Regions from separate parts of the Pseudoalteromonas sp. MMG022 genome, predicted to be linked through region 3. Evidence: predicted binding sites of a transcription regulator. Region 3 holds the regulator's gene; each other region holds the start of a gene.

Region 1 (5,027 bases), on a different contig from region 3:
ACGTGCAACTACATACATCAAGTTAATGCGCCTATTTGAATCCGCACGTGAGCAAATTAGCCTAGATCACAAACCCATTATCGTATTTACCACACAAGATGGTCACAAACCACATATCGGATTATTGGTTGACCAAGTGGAAGACAACATTCATTGCGAAGAAGATGAAATAAAGTCCTTGAGTGAAATTACCAATATCGGCTTTGAAATCGACCCGCAAACCAAAAAGATGATGCAAGGGCTCATTAAACGTGGCAGCACCCACAGTGTACTCATTGACCCCAGCTCAATTTTTCGCCCCGAGCACCTTCAAGGGTATGAGCCAGAAGAAACAGAAAGCTATGGACTCTTTTAACAAAGACATAAAAAAACGCCGCTATGTAGCGGCGTTTTTTATTCAACAATCGAAATTAATCTTTTGCTTGACGGCTAGCGCGCTTACGCTCGCTTTCCGTTAGTAACTTCTTACGAATACGAATATTCTCAGGTGTTACTTCAACTAGCTCATCATCATCAATGAACTCAAGTGCTTGCTCAAGTGACATCTTGATAGGTGGCACAAGTGTCTGCGCTTCATCAGTACCTGATGCACGCACGTTCGTTAGCTGCTTGCCTTTAAGTGCGTTAACAGTTAGGTCGTTATCACGGCTATGAATACCGATGATCATCCCTTCGTAAACTTCAACACCGTGACCGATGAACAATTTGCCACGTTCTTGTAGGTTAAATAGTGCGTTAGTTAGAGCCTTACCAGTCGCGTTGGCAATTAATACACCGTTCTTACGTTTACCGATTGAACCACCTTTGTGCGGACCGTAATGATCAAACGTGTGGTACATGAGGCCTGAACCTGATGTCAAGGTCATGAAATCAGTTTGGAAACCGATCAAGCCACGGCTTGGCATGACAAAGTCTAAACGTACACGACCCTTACCATCTGGCGCCATGTCTGTCATCTCAGCCTTACGTAGACCAAGTTGCTCCATGATAGAACCTTGGTGCTCTTCTTGAACGTCAACCGTTACCGTTTCAAACGGTTCTTCTAACTGACCATCTACTTCACGTAGGATTACTTCAGGACGTGATACCGCTAACTCGTAGCCTTCACGACGCATGTTTTCAATCAAAATACCTAAGTGTAATTCACCACGACCAGAAACACGGAAGCTATCAGGGTTATCAGTCTCTTCAACACGTAATGCAACGTTATGTACTAGCTCGTTTTGTAGACGTTCAAGGATGTTACGAGAAGTCACGAATTTACCTTCTTGACCCGCAAACGGTGAAGTATTAACAGAGAAAGTCATGGTTACTGTTGGTTCATCAACAGACAGCGCCGGTAGGGCTTCAACCGCGTTCACATCACATACTGTGTCAGAGATCTTCAGCTCACCTAAGCCTGTGATGGCAATAATGTCACCAGCTTGTGCTTCTTGTGCTTCATGGCGGTCAAGACCTAAGTAAGTTAGTACCTGGCCAACTTTACCATTACGCTTGCTGCCGTCTGCGCCCACAATAGTCACTTGCTGATTTACTTTAACCGTACCACGTTTGATACGACCTACACCGATTACACCAATATATGAGTTGTAATCTAATTGAGAGATCTGCATCTGGAAGCCACCAGCAGGGTCTGCATCTGGTGCAGCAACCTGCTCTACGATTGCTTCAAACATCGGTTGCATGTTGTCAGACGGAGTATCTAAATCAAGTGTTGCCCAGCCATTGATTGCTGATGCATAAATAACTTGGAAATCTAGCTGTTCATCTGTTGCACCTAGGTTGTCAAACAGGTCGAAAACCTGATCCATTACCCAATCAGGACGTGCGCCTGGCTTGTCGATTTTGTTGATAACAACGATAGGCTTTAGTCCCAATGCGAATGCTTTTTGCGTTACGAAACGCGTTTGTGGCATTGGGCCTTCTTGTGCATCAACCAGTAGTAATACTGAGTCAACCATTGACAGAACGCGCTCTACTTCACCACCGAAGTCGGCGTGTCCCGGAGTGTCAACGATATTAATGTGGTAGTCATTCCACTCAATCGCTGTATTTTTAGCTAGGATAGTGATACCGCGCTCTTTCTCGATATCGTTTGAATCCATTACACGTTCTTCGTTACCGCCGCGTGTTTCTAGTGTACCAGATTGCTCTAGTAGCTTATCAACTAGGGTGGTTTTACCGTGGTCTACGTGGGCGATAATCGCGATATTACGTAATTTTTCAATACTCATGTCTATAACTCAGATAATTACTCGAAAGAGTGGGTTAATCCTGTGCACCAAATTGCACAAAACAGTCCATAAAAGTAGACCGCCAGGATTTAAAGTGGCGTATTATCCCCTAATAACGCGGTAGATGAAAGTTTATGCAGCATTATTTTTTAATCACTAAGCATAAATTGTGTACTTTATGGCCGATATTCAGTTTAGCATAGCCTAAATTTAACGTAGCCGAAGCATATAAAGAGGCGTTTAGTACACTAATAAACAGCAACAATAAAACATCAAGATGTAAAAGTGATGACAAGCGTAAACTCTCAACAAATGGACAAGTGTAAGCTGGGAATATAGTCAAGTTGCACTATACTCACCATGCACCAACCCTGTGCATTTATGGATCATTTTGGTGCATAACTACGATACACTCTGGTGCATCAAAACAAGAAACACTTAAGAATCATGAAGTTGAAAAAATGGCACAAATTAAGCTTACAAACAGCGCAATCGCATTAGAATGCAGCAAGCTTAAAAAACCCAACGAGTCGGAGGACACATGTCACAATCGGTTTTAGATTTTATCAAAGAAAATGACGTTAAATTCGTAGATTTACGTTTTACTGATACAAAAGGTAAAGAGCAACACGTTTCTATCCCACATCACCAAGCCGATGAAGACTTCTTCGAAGATGGTAAAATGTTTGATGGTTCTTCAATCGCAGGTTGGAAAGGCATCAACGAATCTGACATGGTATTAATGCCAGATCCTGCATCAGCAAAGCTAGACCCGTTTGCAGAAGAAACAACACTTATCGTTCGCTGTGACGTAGTAGAACCAAACACACACCAAGGCTATGAGCGTGACCCTCGCTCTGTTGCTAAGCGCGCAGAAGAGTACATGCGTTCAACTGGTATTGCTGACACCGTATTGTTCGGTCCAGAACCAGAATTCTTCCTATTTGACGATGTTAAATATAAAACAGATATGTCAGGTTCGATGTATAAAATCGACGCACAAGAAGCATCTTGGAACTCTGATAAAGACTACGAAGGCGGTAACACAGGTCACCGTCCAGGCGTAAAAGGTGGTTATTTCCCTGTTGCTCCTGTTGATTCATCACAAGACTGGCGTTCAGCTACATGTCTAGTACTTGAAGAGCTAGGTCACGTTGTAGAAGCACACCACCATGAAGTAGCAACAGCAGGTCAAAATGAGATCGCAACACGCTTCAACACGATGGTAATTAAGGCTGACGAAATTCAGGAAATGAAGTACGTTATCCATAACATGGCTCACCTATATGGCAAAACAGCAACCTTCATGCCTAAGCCAATCGTAGGTGATAACGGTTCTGGTATGCACTGTCACCAATCTCTTGCTAAAGATGGCAAAAACATCTTCGCTGGCGACAAGTACGGCGGTCTTTCTGAAGATGCTCTTTACTACATCGGTGGTATCATCAAACACGCTAAAGCAATCAACGCATTTGCAAACGCATCTACCAACTCTTATAAGCGTTTGGTACCAGGCTTCGAAGCACCAGTAATGCTTGCTTACTCAGCTCGTAACCGTTCTGCTTCAATCCGTATCCCTGTTGTACCGTCAGAAAAAGCTCGTCGTATCGAAGTACGTTTCCCTGACCCTACAGCTAACCCATACCTTGCGTTCTCAGCAATGCTTATGGCTGGCCTTGACGGCATTAAGAACAAGATCCACCCTGGCGACGCAATGGACAAAGACTTATACGATCTACCTGCTGAAGAAGCAGCAGAGATCCCAACCGTTGCAGCTTCATTAGACGAAGCACTAGCAAGCCTTGACGCTGACCGTGAGTTCTTGACTCAAGGTGGCGTTTTCACTGACGACTTAATCGATGCTTACATCTCACTTAAGTCAAAAGAAGTGGAAAAACTGAACATGACAACTCACCCAGTTGAGTTTGAAATGTACTACAGCGTTTAATCGCGCAATTAAATCATATGTGTTCTCAAGCCCGCTTTAGCGGGCTTTTTTAATGGTAAATCTATCTGTTTCATACTAGAGTATTACCAAACGAGTCGAGAGTAAGAGGCCTGATTAATGATACGGATTTGGTTGGTATGCACTATGATACTAACGTTCTGCGCAACGGCTTCACAACCACAGGTTTACCGCTGGAAAGACGAAAATGGCAACTGGGTATTTTCTGATGTTCCCCGCGCAGGGTCGGAAAAAATCAGTTTAAATAAACCCCTTAGTATGCCAACGACCGATACCTCAATTCTTAAACCCAAAAAAGTGAACAAAGCGGTGCAATACGAGCTGAAAATTTCCTCCCCTGGGCATCAACAAACACTCAGAGAAAACACTGGCACCGTGTATGTAAGCGGACAAGTCAAACCTGTTTTTAGCAAAGGCTTAACCGTACAACTATCACTCAACGGCCAACTCGTTAGTGACAAGCAAACCAACACCACTTTTGCGTTACACAATTTAGAGCGTGGCGAGCACCATTTGGTTATGTATCTGTTTGATGAGCACGGTACGAGAATTGCAACCAGCCCACAAAGTACATTTTATTTGCACAAAACCAGCCGTATCAACCCATAGCCCAATCAAATGGTGCATGTTATAGTGCACCAAATTGGTGCAAGAGATTCTACAGGTGACCCAACATGGTACAAAGTACCCACCCTATGCTGAGTGCCCTATGGCATAACCTATCCACATGCGTGTTAGTGCTAGATAAAGAGTTTGTGATCCATTATGCCAATAACAGCAGCAGTGAGTTATTTGGACTGGGTATTAAACGACTCATCGGCCAGCCG
Region 2 (5,027 bases), on a different contig from region 3:
ACTGAAGCTCTGGATTTGCTCTATAAATAGATTGTGTACTGCGCTTATCTTGGCTTGTGATAAATCATCTAATGCTGCCATCGCCATACCAACGCGCTGTACCTGCTTTGGTTCAAGATGTTTTAAGATTTGCGCAGCATCTTCTTCAGATAAACTTAGTAACAAGATGGCGGCTTTGTCGACGCCATCAAGTTTATTTACATCATACGCAGCGGGTAGTTGTTTTTGTTCATCAGTCATCTTCTGTTAACCACGCTTTCACTACTTGAGAGGATAATTCTGGTTCATTGGCAACTAAGGCACGTACGGCTTTTAGTAGGTCCTCATCACCATGTAAGTCTGGCAATTGTAAAGTACCATCCGAAGAGAAGCCAACAGCTGATGAATCAAACTCATGATTTAACATATCTAATGTGCTGTCTCCTAAGTCTACGCCCGATGTAAGTGAATCTTCATCAAATTCTTCTAGCGTGTCATCTGGGTAAATCAAGCGTTTAAGCATCGGTCTGACAACTGCTAAAATAAGTACAATAATGACCAAAGCACCCAATGCTAAGCGAGCCATCTTCATAAACCACTCTTGTTCCCAAAGTGGTACTTCAGCAACTTCACTTAAATCTTCACGTACGAATGGAACAGTAACAACCTCTAAGGCATCGCCACGTTGCATATCAAATCCAACACCACCTTGTAATAAACGGCGAATGTTTGTTAACTCTTCTTGCGTGCGTGGTTGCAGTGTTACGTTGCCCTCTGCATCTGGCTTTGGTAGATAATCTACGGCTACCGAAACACTGATACGACGGATCACACCAGTTTGCTGACGCTTATGGCTAATTGTAGTGTCTAATTCGTAGTTTCGCGTTGCTTCTTTTTGCATTCTGCTTGGGTTGGTACCATTCGCAGCGCTGCCATTACCCGCTACTTCTGGAATATTTGAATCAAGTGGTGGCTGATTGGTCAACGCACCTGGAATCCCGGCAGTAATGCCACCGATATTATTTTCTTCAAATGTTGTTTCACTGCGCACTGCAGGTAAATCTGGGTTAAATCGCTTCTGTGTTTCCTCAACCGCACTAAAGTCCATGGTTAAGTCAACTTGCGCGGTATACTTACCTAGGCCAACAACAGGGATCATAATACTGTCAATTTTCTCTAAGTATTCCTGCTCTCTTTTACGCTCTATCTCATACTCTTTTCGAGAGCGAGCGGCCAGTGAATCCTGTGAGCCAGAGTTTAATAGACGACCATTTTGATCTGTCACGGTTACACGCGCAGGCTCAAGACCTTGTACTGCAGATGCTATGATATCTACAATAGAATCAACTTCTTCACCGTCTAGTGTTCTACCACGTTTTAAAGTGACAACCACCGTTGCTGAAGGCTTTTTCTCACGTCGAGCAAATACATTTTCTTTAGGAATTGCGAGTAATACTTTCGCACGGCTCACGTCTTGCAGTTCTTCAATGGTGCGTGCTAACTGTTGCTCACGGCTATGCTTTAGCCGTTCACGTTCAAGTCTCTGACTGACGCCAAAACCCATGTCCTGCATAAGTATGTCAGTGCCAGAGCTGGGACTTTGTGAAAAGCCATCGCGTGCCATCTGTAACTTGATATTCTGATAGTCACCTTCTGCAACCATGATGGTGTTGCCGTCAAGCTCATAGTCAATTTTCTGAGCATCTAGAAAATCAAGCGTCTGTACCAACTCTTCTGTTGGGTACTGACCCAATGGTCGCATATCTGGCTGGCGGGCCCAAATGATGATGAATACTGCAATTGCCAAGCATATTGCCAGCGCTATTACTAAAGTAACTTGGCGCAGCATATCAACGCCACTTAGCGCACTCAGATAGCCTGACTTTTGCTCTTGCTGCTCTTCAGCTTCGGTGCCAGTCGCGCCGTCTGATAAAGCTAGTTCTGTTGATTGATTCGTTGCCACAGTTACTCTCCACTACCTAGGTTTAAACAGGCATGCTCATAATTTCTTTATAAGACTCAACAAGCTTATTACGAACTTGCACGGTAGCCTCAAACGCCACAGATGATTTTTGCGATGCAATCATAACTTCGGCTAAAGAGACACTGCGATCACCCATTTCTAACGCTGTTACTTTGGATTTTGCCTCTTTTTGCAAACCATTAACAGTGTTAATCGCATCCGATAGTAACTCACCAAACTGCGCCGATGACGTCGCAGAAGATTGTACGGGCAAACTCTCTTGTGGTTTATTACGTGTAGCCTCTAAAGCTAGAGACTGCATTTCCTGATATAAGGCATTGGGTTGAATGTTCATAGTGCTCACCCTTTTTATTAAAGATATTAGGTATTAAGCACAAAGCATGCCAACAAAAAACACATTAAAATCATAATCTTAATGTGTTTTTTGCGGCTGTCATGTTTTTGACAAAGCAAAACCAGTGACTACTGGCTTTGCTTTAAAGGCTGGACTTATGCAGGTACGGATATCCCCATATCTCGCATTTTTGCAAGCTTGTAACGTAAAGTTCTTGGGCTCATACCCAGCACTTCAGCCACATCCTTGCGCTTACCTTGGTAACGAGACAGAGTGTCCAAAATAATTTGGTGTTCTTTGTCCTGCAATTCAGACTTGTAGCTCGTAGCATCACTATTATCCATAGCTGGTGCTTGCTCAGAGACCTCACCGTCTTGATTCGTAGTTGCTAAATTCAGCATAGGTGATGCTGTGGCCATTACAGGCTGATAGCTTTCTATGAAAATATCATCCGCGGTCACTGTCTCACCTTGCTGTAAAATCAATGCGCGCTGCACCACGTTATCCAGTTCACGTACATTACCTGGCCAACTATGCGACAGCAGCTTCTCTTTTGCCTCACTCGTCAGGCTCGGCACAGGTTTACTGGCTTTCATACAATGCCTGGTAATGAGGTGCTCCGCTAAAACCACAATATCACCAGGGCGTTCACACAGAGGCAACCACATAAGAGGGAACACATTGAGACGGTAGTACAAATCTTCTCTAAACTTGCCCGCAGCTACAGCTTCTTTCAGATCTCTATTGCTGGTTGCAAGGACTCTGACATCAAGCTCAATAGTCTTGCGTCCACCTAAGCGCTCAACTTCACGCTCTTGCAACACACGCAGTAGCTTAGCTTGTAACCCAAGATCCATTTCAGTGATCTCATCAAGCAAAATTGTACCTTTTTGGGCCTGTTCAAACTTTCCAGGACAAGCTTGGATCGCACCTGTAAAAGCACCTTTTTCATATCCAAACAGCGTCGCTTCGAGCATATTCTCAGGGATCGCCGCGCAATTTATAGCCACAAATGTTTCATGCGCTCGCTCAGATTTATCATGAATGTAGCGAGCTAGTACTTCTTTACCTGAGCCACTTGGGCCTAATACCATAACGCTAGCATCGGATTTAGCTACCTTGTTTGCAAGCTCCAATAACTGAATGCTTTTAGGATCCTTTACAACAGGACCATCCGTTTCTTTGTCCTTTGGCGGCATATATCGGCTTACCATATTGAGCAATACTTCTGGCGCAAAGGGTTTTGCCATGTAGTCAATGGCACCCAATCTCATTGCTTCTACAGCATCATCGATGGTCGCATAGGCAGTCATCATTAATACCGGCAAGTCTGGATAATTCAACTTGATAGTTTTAAGTAAATCAATGCCACTCATTGCTCCCATCTGCACGTCGCTTACTACCAATGAGAAAGATTGTTGCTTCAAAAGCACTACTGCCTGCTCAGCACTGGACGCTTCAATACAACTGAAGCCTGATAACTGTAAGGTATCGATCAGTGCTTCGCGTAGACCTGCATCGTCTTCCACTACTAAAATTGAATGACTCATACAACCTCCAATTGTTCGGTATCAAATGAAATGGGGAGCAGCAAACTAAAACACGCACCACCGCTTTCCATATTTTTAACTTCTACCTGCCCTTTGTGGGAGTGTGCGACTGAGCTGACTACTGCTAAACCAAGACCTGTGCCCTGACTTTTGGTCGTAAAAAATGGTTCGAAGACTTTATCTGCCACTTGTGGATCAACACCTGGACCATTATCAATGACCGAAATTCTGACTTTATCGTGCTCTCTTTGCACATTAACTTTAACCTCTGCGCCCGTGCCAATAATTTGAATACTATTATGTATTAAGTTTTGCACAGCACTGGCAAGGGCAGTTTTGTTGCCTATCACTGCAATATCTGGTTCTGGCAGCGCTACATCTAACGAGCTGTTATTCGTCGCAACCATCGCATCAGATCCAGCTTTAACTTCGTTCAGCAACTGCTGCATTGATACTTTTTCTACAACTTGTTGATCACCACTTTTGGCAAACAAGAGCATATCGTTCACTTGTGATTCCAAATCTTTGAGTCGAGACATAAGCTTCTCGTGAAAACGCGCACGGGATGTATCTGGTAAACTACGACTACCTAGATTGGCCGCATACAACATAGCCGCTGACAGAGGTGTACGTACTTGGTGTGCCAATGAAGCAACCATTTTGCCAAGCGCACTTAAACGCTGCATATGTGCAACACGGGATTGCAAACGACGTGTCTCTGTTAGATCCGTCATTAAAATCAGCTGCCCAGGCTCCGGTGCTAATGCCGTGATATCTAGCTTGATCAGTCGACCATCTTTGAGTGATATCTCATGCCCATCATCTTGCTGGGGGCTAAAAGAGCGCTGTATGATGTTAAACCATTTCTCACCTTCAAGCGGCTCGCCCAACATATCAATGGCAATTTGATTCGCTTTGGCTATCATGCCTTGACCATCCAACACCACCACACCCGCAGGCATCGTATCAACTAGGTGACTAAGCCAACTCGCTTGCTGGCGAAGTTCACTTAGCTCACCGACATACGCTTCTTGTAGCAAACCTGGACTAAATTGTGCAGGCGTCACAAATTGTGGATTTAAAACATGTGCCAAAGCCATAACATCACTCTCTCATAAAGACTCTACACATGAATAAGCAGGATTTGGGCCAACATTAATTTCTTTTATAATCATAACGT
Region 3 (5,027 bases):
GGTTAGTTTGGTTAATATGGCCTAAGGCAATACCGCGAATAACCAAAGTTAATGTTTGACTCCCAGCGACGCCACCCATACTAGGAACTATTCCATTGAGTACTGCCAAAAATGGCAGAATATCGAGGGTACTTTCAAAGAAGCTGGCAACAAAAGCCGCTAAAAGAGCCGTAAGTAAGTTGATCCCCAACCAGATAGAACGACGTTTCGAACTTTTGAACACCGGTGCGAAGGTATCTTCTTCATCATCAAGACCAGCCATGCTCATCAGGCTGTGCTCGGCATCTTCACGAATAACATCAACGATATCGTCAATGGTGATACGACCTAACAAATGCGCATTATCGTCAACTACAGCAGCAGAAATCCAATTGTGGCGTTCAAATAGTTGTGCCACTTCTTTTTCTTCCATGGTGATAGGAATAGATTCTTTATCAGTGTCCATCAAATCACGGACCAGCTGATCTGGTGAGTTTGTCAGCAAGCTGTTAAGTGATAAAGCACCAATAAAGCAGTTGTCTTTATCAACCACATAGAGATCGTCGGTACCATCTGGCAGTTCGCCTCTGAGCCTTAGGTATCTTAGCACCACATCTAACGAGACGTCTGGACGAATGGTAACGGTATCGGTGTTCATCAAGGCACCGGCTGAGCGCTCCTGATAAGATAGAGCTTGAGTTGCACGCTCTCTATCTTGGGCATCCATCGCACCGACCACATCTTGGTAGACGGTTTCAGGCAAGCTTCTCAGTACTTCCCCAAGGTCATCGTCATCCATATCTTCGGTGGCGGCGGCGATGAGCTCAGGTTCCATCTGGACGATGATACTAAGACGAACATCTTCCGATAGCTCTTCTAGTACATCACCTTGAATATCTGGGTCGACCAGTTGCCAAAGTTGGCGACGAACCTTGTGTGGAGAGGACTCTAGCAGTAGTGCAGTATCACACGGTGCAGTTTCAGCCAAAATGCGTCTGACTTGAACAAACTGTCCACTATTTAAAGCCTGCGTTACTTGTTGCAGTTGTTGCAGTGTATAGTCTTGTTCAAGGGCTTCAGGCATAGGCTTCCTTCAAATACTGTTGTTATTTTAACGCAGTGCCTTAAGGAGAAGCTGAAGAGCCAGCTAAGGTATGACAGAGAAAGTCAGGCACAACTCATTGCCTAAGAGTTTAACGTAAATTCTGCCTGCTTACCAAGTATCTAAGTGGTTTTTATATAGAGTATAAGCCTGCTAACTTATTCTTGCTCATGAAACTTTTGGGCAATTAGCTCACCAATCGCTTGAAGTGCTCCCTGCGCATCTGGTCCGTCACAAACGACTTTAACCTCTTTGCCTTGGCTACTTTCTAGTAGTAGCAATGCAAGCACACTGTTGCCATCGGCAGATTTATCATCTTGGTATAGAGTAATTTGTGCATCGAACTTCACTGCTAACTGTGCGAGTACTGACGCGGCTCTGGCATGTAATCCACATTTATTCTGAATTAAGAAAGTATCTTCACAACGCATAATATCAGGTATCTTGTTCTCTATGGCGGATTTTAATGTTTGGGTGCGTACGTGCAAAGCTCTCACCAATGGTTTGTGCTAGATAGACAGAGCGATGTTGTCCACCTGTACAACCGATAGCGATGGTTAAATAACTACGGTTGTTGCGCTCAAGGTGGGGTAGCCAAGTTTGCACGAAAGTTTGAATTTGCCATGTAAATTTTTGCACAATGCTGTGACTTGCCAAGTAGTCTTTTACGGGTTGATCTAAACCGGTCAATGGCTTGAGCTCGGGTTCCCAATGAGGGTTTGGCAAAAAGCGTGCGTCAAAAACAAAGTCAGCCTCTTTAGGTATGCCATGCTTAAACCCAAATGATTGAAATGTAACGATAAGTTGTTTATCTTTCTTACCTAAAATTCGCTCTCGAATGGTTTCTGCGAGTTGGTGAACACTCAAATCTGTGGTGTCTATCAGGACATCTGCACGAGTGGTGAGTACATCAAGTAGTTTTTTTTCTGCTTTTATTGCTAAATCTAAGGGCAGATCATGTATTGATAGCGGATGCAGGCGGCGAGTTTCGGAAAAGCGTCTGATGAGTGTATTGTCGTCACTATCAAGGTAAAACAACATTGGGTTTGCAAAACCCGGTAAGTACTCAAGTATATCATTAAAGTCTTGTTGCTCTTTTGGCAGGTTGCGTACATCAATACTGACGGCTATTTTATCGTAATTGTCAGATACGCTGCGCACTAGTGAGGGCAGTAGATTAACAGGAATGTTATCAACACAGTAATACCCCAAATCTTCGAGTACACGTAAGGCAACGGATTTTCCAGAACCGGAACGACCGCTAATGATGATTAGTTCCATTATGCTCCCTTTGGTAACCTAGTCTGCTGAAGCAATAATGGCATAAAGTTCCTCATCATTGCCAGCATTGCGCAGTTGTTTACAGAATTCTTTATTATTTAGCTTTTCGGCAATGGCTGCAAGGGTTTTCAAGTGCTGTTGATTATCACCATCTGGGACTATCAGTGCGAGAAATATATCGACGGGACGGTTATCAATGGCATCGAAAGGGATTCCTTGCTGATTTACGAGTAACATAGCGGTAACTTCGTCGATACCCTCGATTCGGCCATGAGGGATTGCGATGCCCTTACCAATACCAGTACTCCCCAATTTTTCTCGGCTCATCAATGCATTTAGTATGTCATGTTGGCTTAGCTCTGGGAGTTGTTCATGCGCTAACTCACTGATGTATTCGAGAACCCGTTTTTTGCTATTAAAAAGGACCGCAGCTTTACTGCAGTCCTTATTGATAAGTGAGCTTAATTTCATGATTAGTGTCGAGTAAGCTTCTCTTTGTGTTTAATTACTTGGCGATCTAACTTATCGATAAGGCCATCGATCGCAGCATACATATCTTGATGTTCCGTTGATGCAAATAACTCTCCACCATTGACGTGTAAAGTGGCTTCGGCCTTTTGGACCAGCTTTTCAACATCTAAGATCACATGTACATTGTTGATGTGATCAAAATGCCTTTCCAGCTTCGCAAACTTGTTGGTTACATAGTCTCTTAATGAATCAGTGATTTCTACATGACGACCAGTTAAATTTAGTTGCATAAGCATTTTCCTTCTTTGGTATTACGTCTAAATCAAGCTCTTACGCTGATTGGACGGTGGAATGGCTAACGACTCCCGATATTTGGCTATGGTGCGTCGGGCCACCTTTATTCCTTGCTCTGCTAGGATATCTGCTATTTTACTATCGCTTAATGGTTTCGCGGTATTTTCTGCAGCTACTAGCTTTTTGATAAGTGCTCGAATCGCAGTGGATGAACACTCTCCTCCGTTTTCTGTACTCACATGGCTTGAGAAGAAGTATTTCAACTCAAAAATGCCCCTAGGTGTATGCATATACTTTTGAGTCGTAACTCGAGAGATGGTTGACTCGTGCATCTCTACCATTTCAGCTACATCATTTAACACCATAGGCCGCATTGCTTCAGGGCCATGTTCAAAGAATGCCTGTTGTTGTTGCACAATGCAATTAGTAACTTTCATTAAAGTTTCATTTCTGCTTTCTAAGCTTTTAATGAACCATTTAGCTTCTTGAAGATGTGAGCGTATAAACTGACTGTCTGTGCTGGATTTCACTGAGCGTGACATTGCCGCGTAGTGATCATTCACTCTGATTTTTGGCATACAATCGGGATTTAACTCAACAACCCAGCGACCTTTGACTTTTTTAACTGATACATCTGGGATTACATATTCTGACTCTTCCCGAATAATACTCGCTGCGGGTTTTGGATTGAGCGAATGAATCAACGTCATAATTTCTTTGAGCTCAGTTTCCTTGAGCTTGGTCTTTTTCATCAAGGTGCGATAATCTCGGCTCGCTAAAAGATCAATGTGCTCGTTGAGTATCATTTTGGTTTCTTGGAGCCAAGGTGTTGTTTTTGGGTCAAATTGGTTTAACTGAATGCAGAGACACTCTTGCAAACTGCGTGCACCAATACCGACTGGGTCGAACAATTGAATACGCTTTAGTACTGCTTCTACTTCATCAAGTTCAATAAGCTCTTCAGTATTGCCGTCATTAAGGCTCTCTAGAATATCTTCGGTGCTCAGTGTCAGAGTACCGTTATCATCAATTGCCTCTACGATTGCGACAGCGATGCCATGATCCGTTGGACTAAAAGGAGTGAGCTCAAGTTGCCACATTAAGTATTCATGAAGGGTTTCAGTGGTTTCGCCTTGATAAACGGTTTCGTCTTCAGGCATAGGGCCGCTGCTGGCTGCAGGGGCGGCACTCATGTACTCATCCCAAGTAACATCCATGGCCAATTCATCGCTGACGGTATCTTTGCTCAGCGCCGCATCAGAGTCCATTTCATAGTCGCTAACGGCCTCTGCTTCATAGGTGTCCTGATCTTGGCTTGCATCGTCCTGGCTATTATCTTTACCATTTTTTTCTTGAGCATCACTATCAAGCTCAGAATCGGAATCAGACTCTTCTATTTCAAGAAGGGGGTTGCTATCCAGCGCTTCTTGAATTTCTTGTTGTAGATCCAGCGTACTCAATTGCAGCAAACGAATGGCCTGCTGTAATTGCGGTGTCATGGTAAGTTGCTGCCCCATGCGCAGCTGTAACGATTGCCTCATGTACCTTTAACAATCCTTCTTATTCTCTATTTTATTGTTGTGACCAAGCGTATATTAACTATAGCCTGAATTGTTCACCAAGGTAGACATCTCTTACTGTTTGATCCGCCAAAACATGTTCAGGCGTCCCAGATGCGATCAGTTCACCATGTGATACTATGTAGGCTTTTTCACATACATCAAGGGTTTCTCGAACATTGTGATCGGTAATAAGTACACCGATACCTCTATTTTTTAAATGTTCGATTATTTTCTTTATATCTAACACTGAAATGGGATCAACACCAGCAAAAGGCTCATCTAGGAGGATAAATTTTGGATTTGCGGCTAAAGCGCGAGCAATTTCAACACGACGGCGC

The links. Region 3 encodes sigma-54, which starts transcription at its own class of promoters, with help from an activator protein. Its sites were predicted from a motif close to GTTGGCACGNNNNTNGNNT; they were not measured.
Region 1: glnA (glutamate--ammonia ligase) is a predicted target of sigma-54. The motif match lies at 2,695-2,713, and genes of this name have one in related genera.
Region 2: fliE (flagellar hook-basal body complex protein FliE) is a predicted target of sigma-54. The motif match lies at 2,333-2,351, and genes of this name have one in related genera.

The regions. Positions count from the first base shown of each region.
Region 1 covers NZ_JAKFZQ010000014.1:70,325-75,351, forward strand. Annotated here, with positions in the region: gene L1070_RS13680 (CZB domain-containing protein) at 1-355, shown strand, start outside; gene typA (translational GTPase TypA) at 411-2,234, opposite strand; gene glnA (glutamate--ammonia ligase) at 2,776-4,182, shown strand; gene L1070_RS13695 (DUF4124 domain-containing protein) at 4,327-4,809, shown strand; gene glnL (nitrogen regulation protein NR(II)) at 4,875-5,027, shown strand, end outside.
Region 2 covers NZ_JAKFZQ010000003.1:206,148-211,174, reverse strand. Annotated here, with positions in the region: gene fliG (flagellar motor switch protein FliG) at 1-240, opposite strand, end outside; gene fliF (flagellar basal-body MS-ring/collar protein FliF) at 233-1,942, opposite strand; gene fliE (flagellar hook-basal body complex protein FliE) at 1,965-2,297, opposite strand; gene L1070_RS04160 (sigma-54 dependent transcriptional regulator) at 2,453-3,847, opposite strand; gene L1070_RS04155 (ATP-binding protein) at 3,844-4,947, opposite strand.
Region 3 covers NZ_JAKFZQ010000004.1:102,196-107,222, forward strand. Annotated here, with positions in the region: gene mgtE (magnesium transporter) at 1-1,063, opposite strand, end outside; gene L1070_RS04905 (HPr family phosphocarrier protein) at 1,240-1,512, opposite strand; gene rapZ (RNase adapter RapZ) at 1,517-2,362, opposite strand; gene ptsN (PTS IIA-like nitrogen regulatory protein PtsN) at 2,381-2,833, opposite strand; gene hpf (ribosome hibernation promoting factor) at 2,836-3,123, opposite strand; gene L1070_RS04925 (RNA polymerase factor sigma-54) at 3,151-4,668, opposite strand; gene lptB (LPS export ABC transporter ATP-binding protein) at 4,727-5,027, opposite strand, start outside.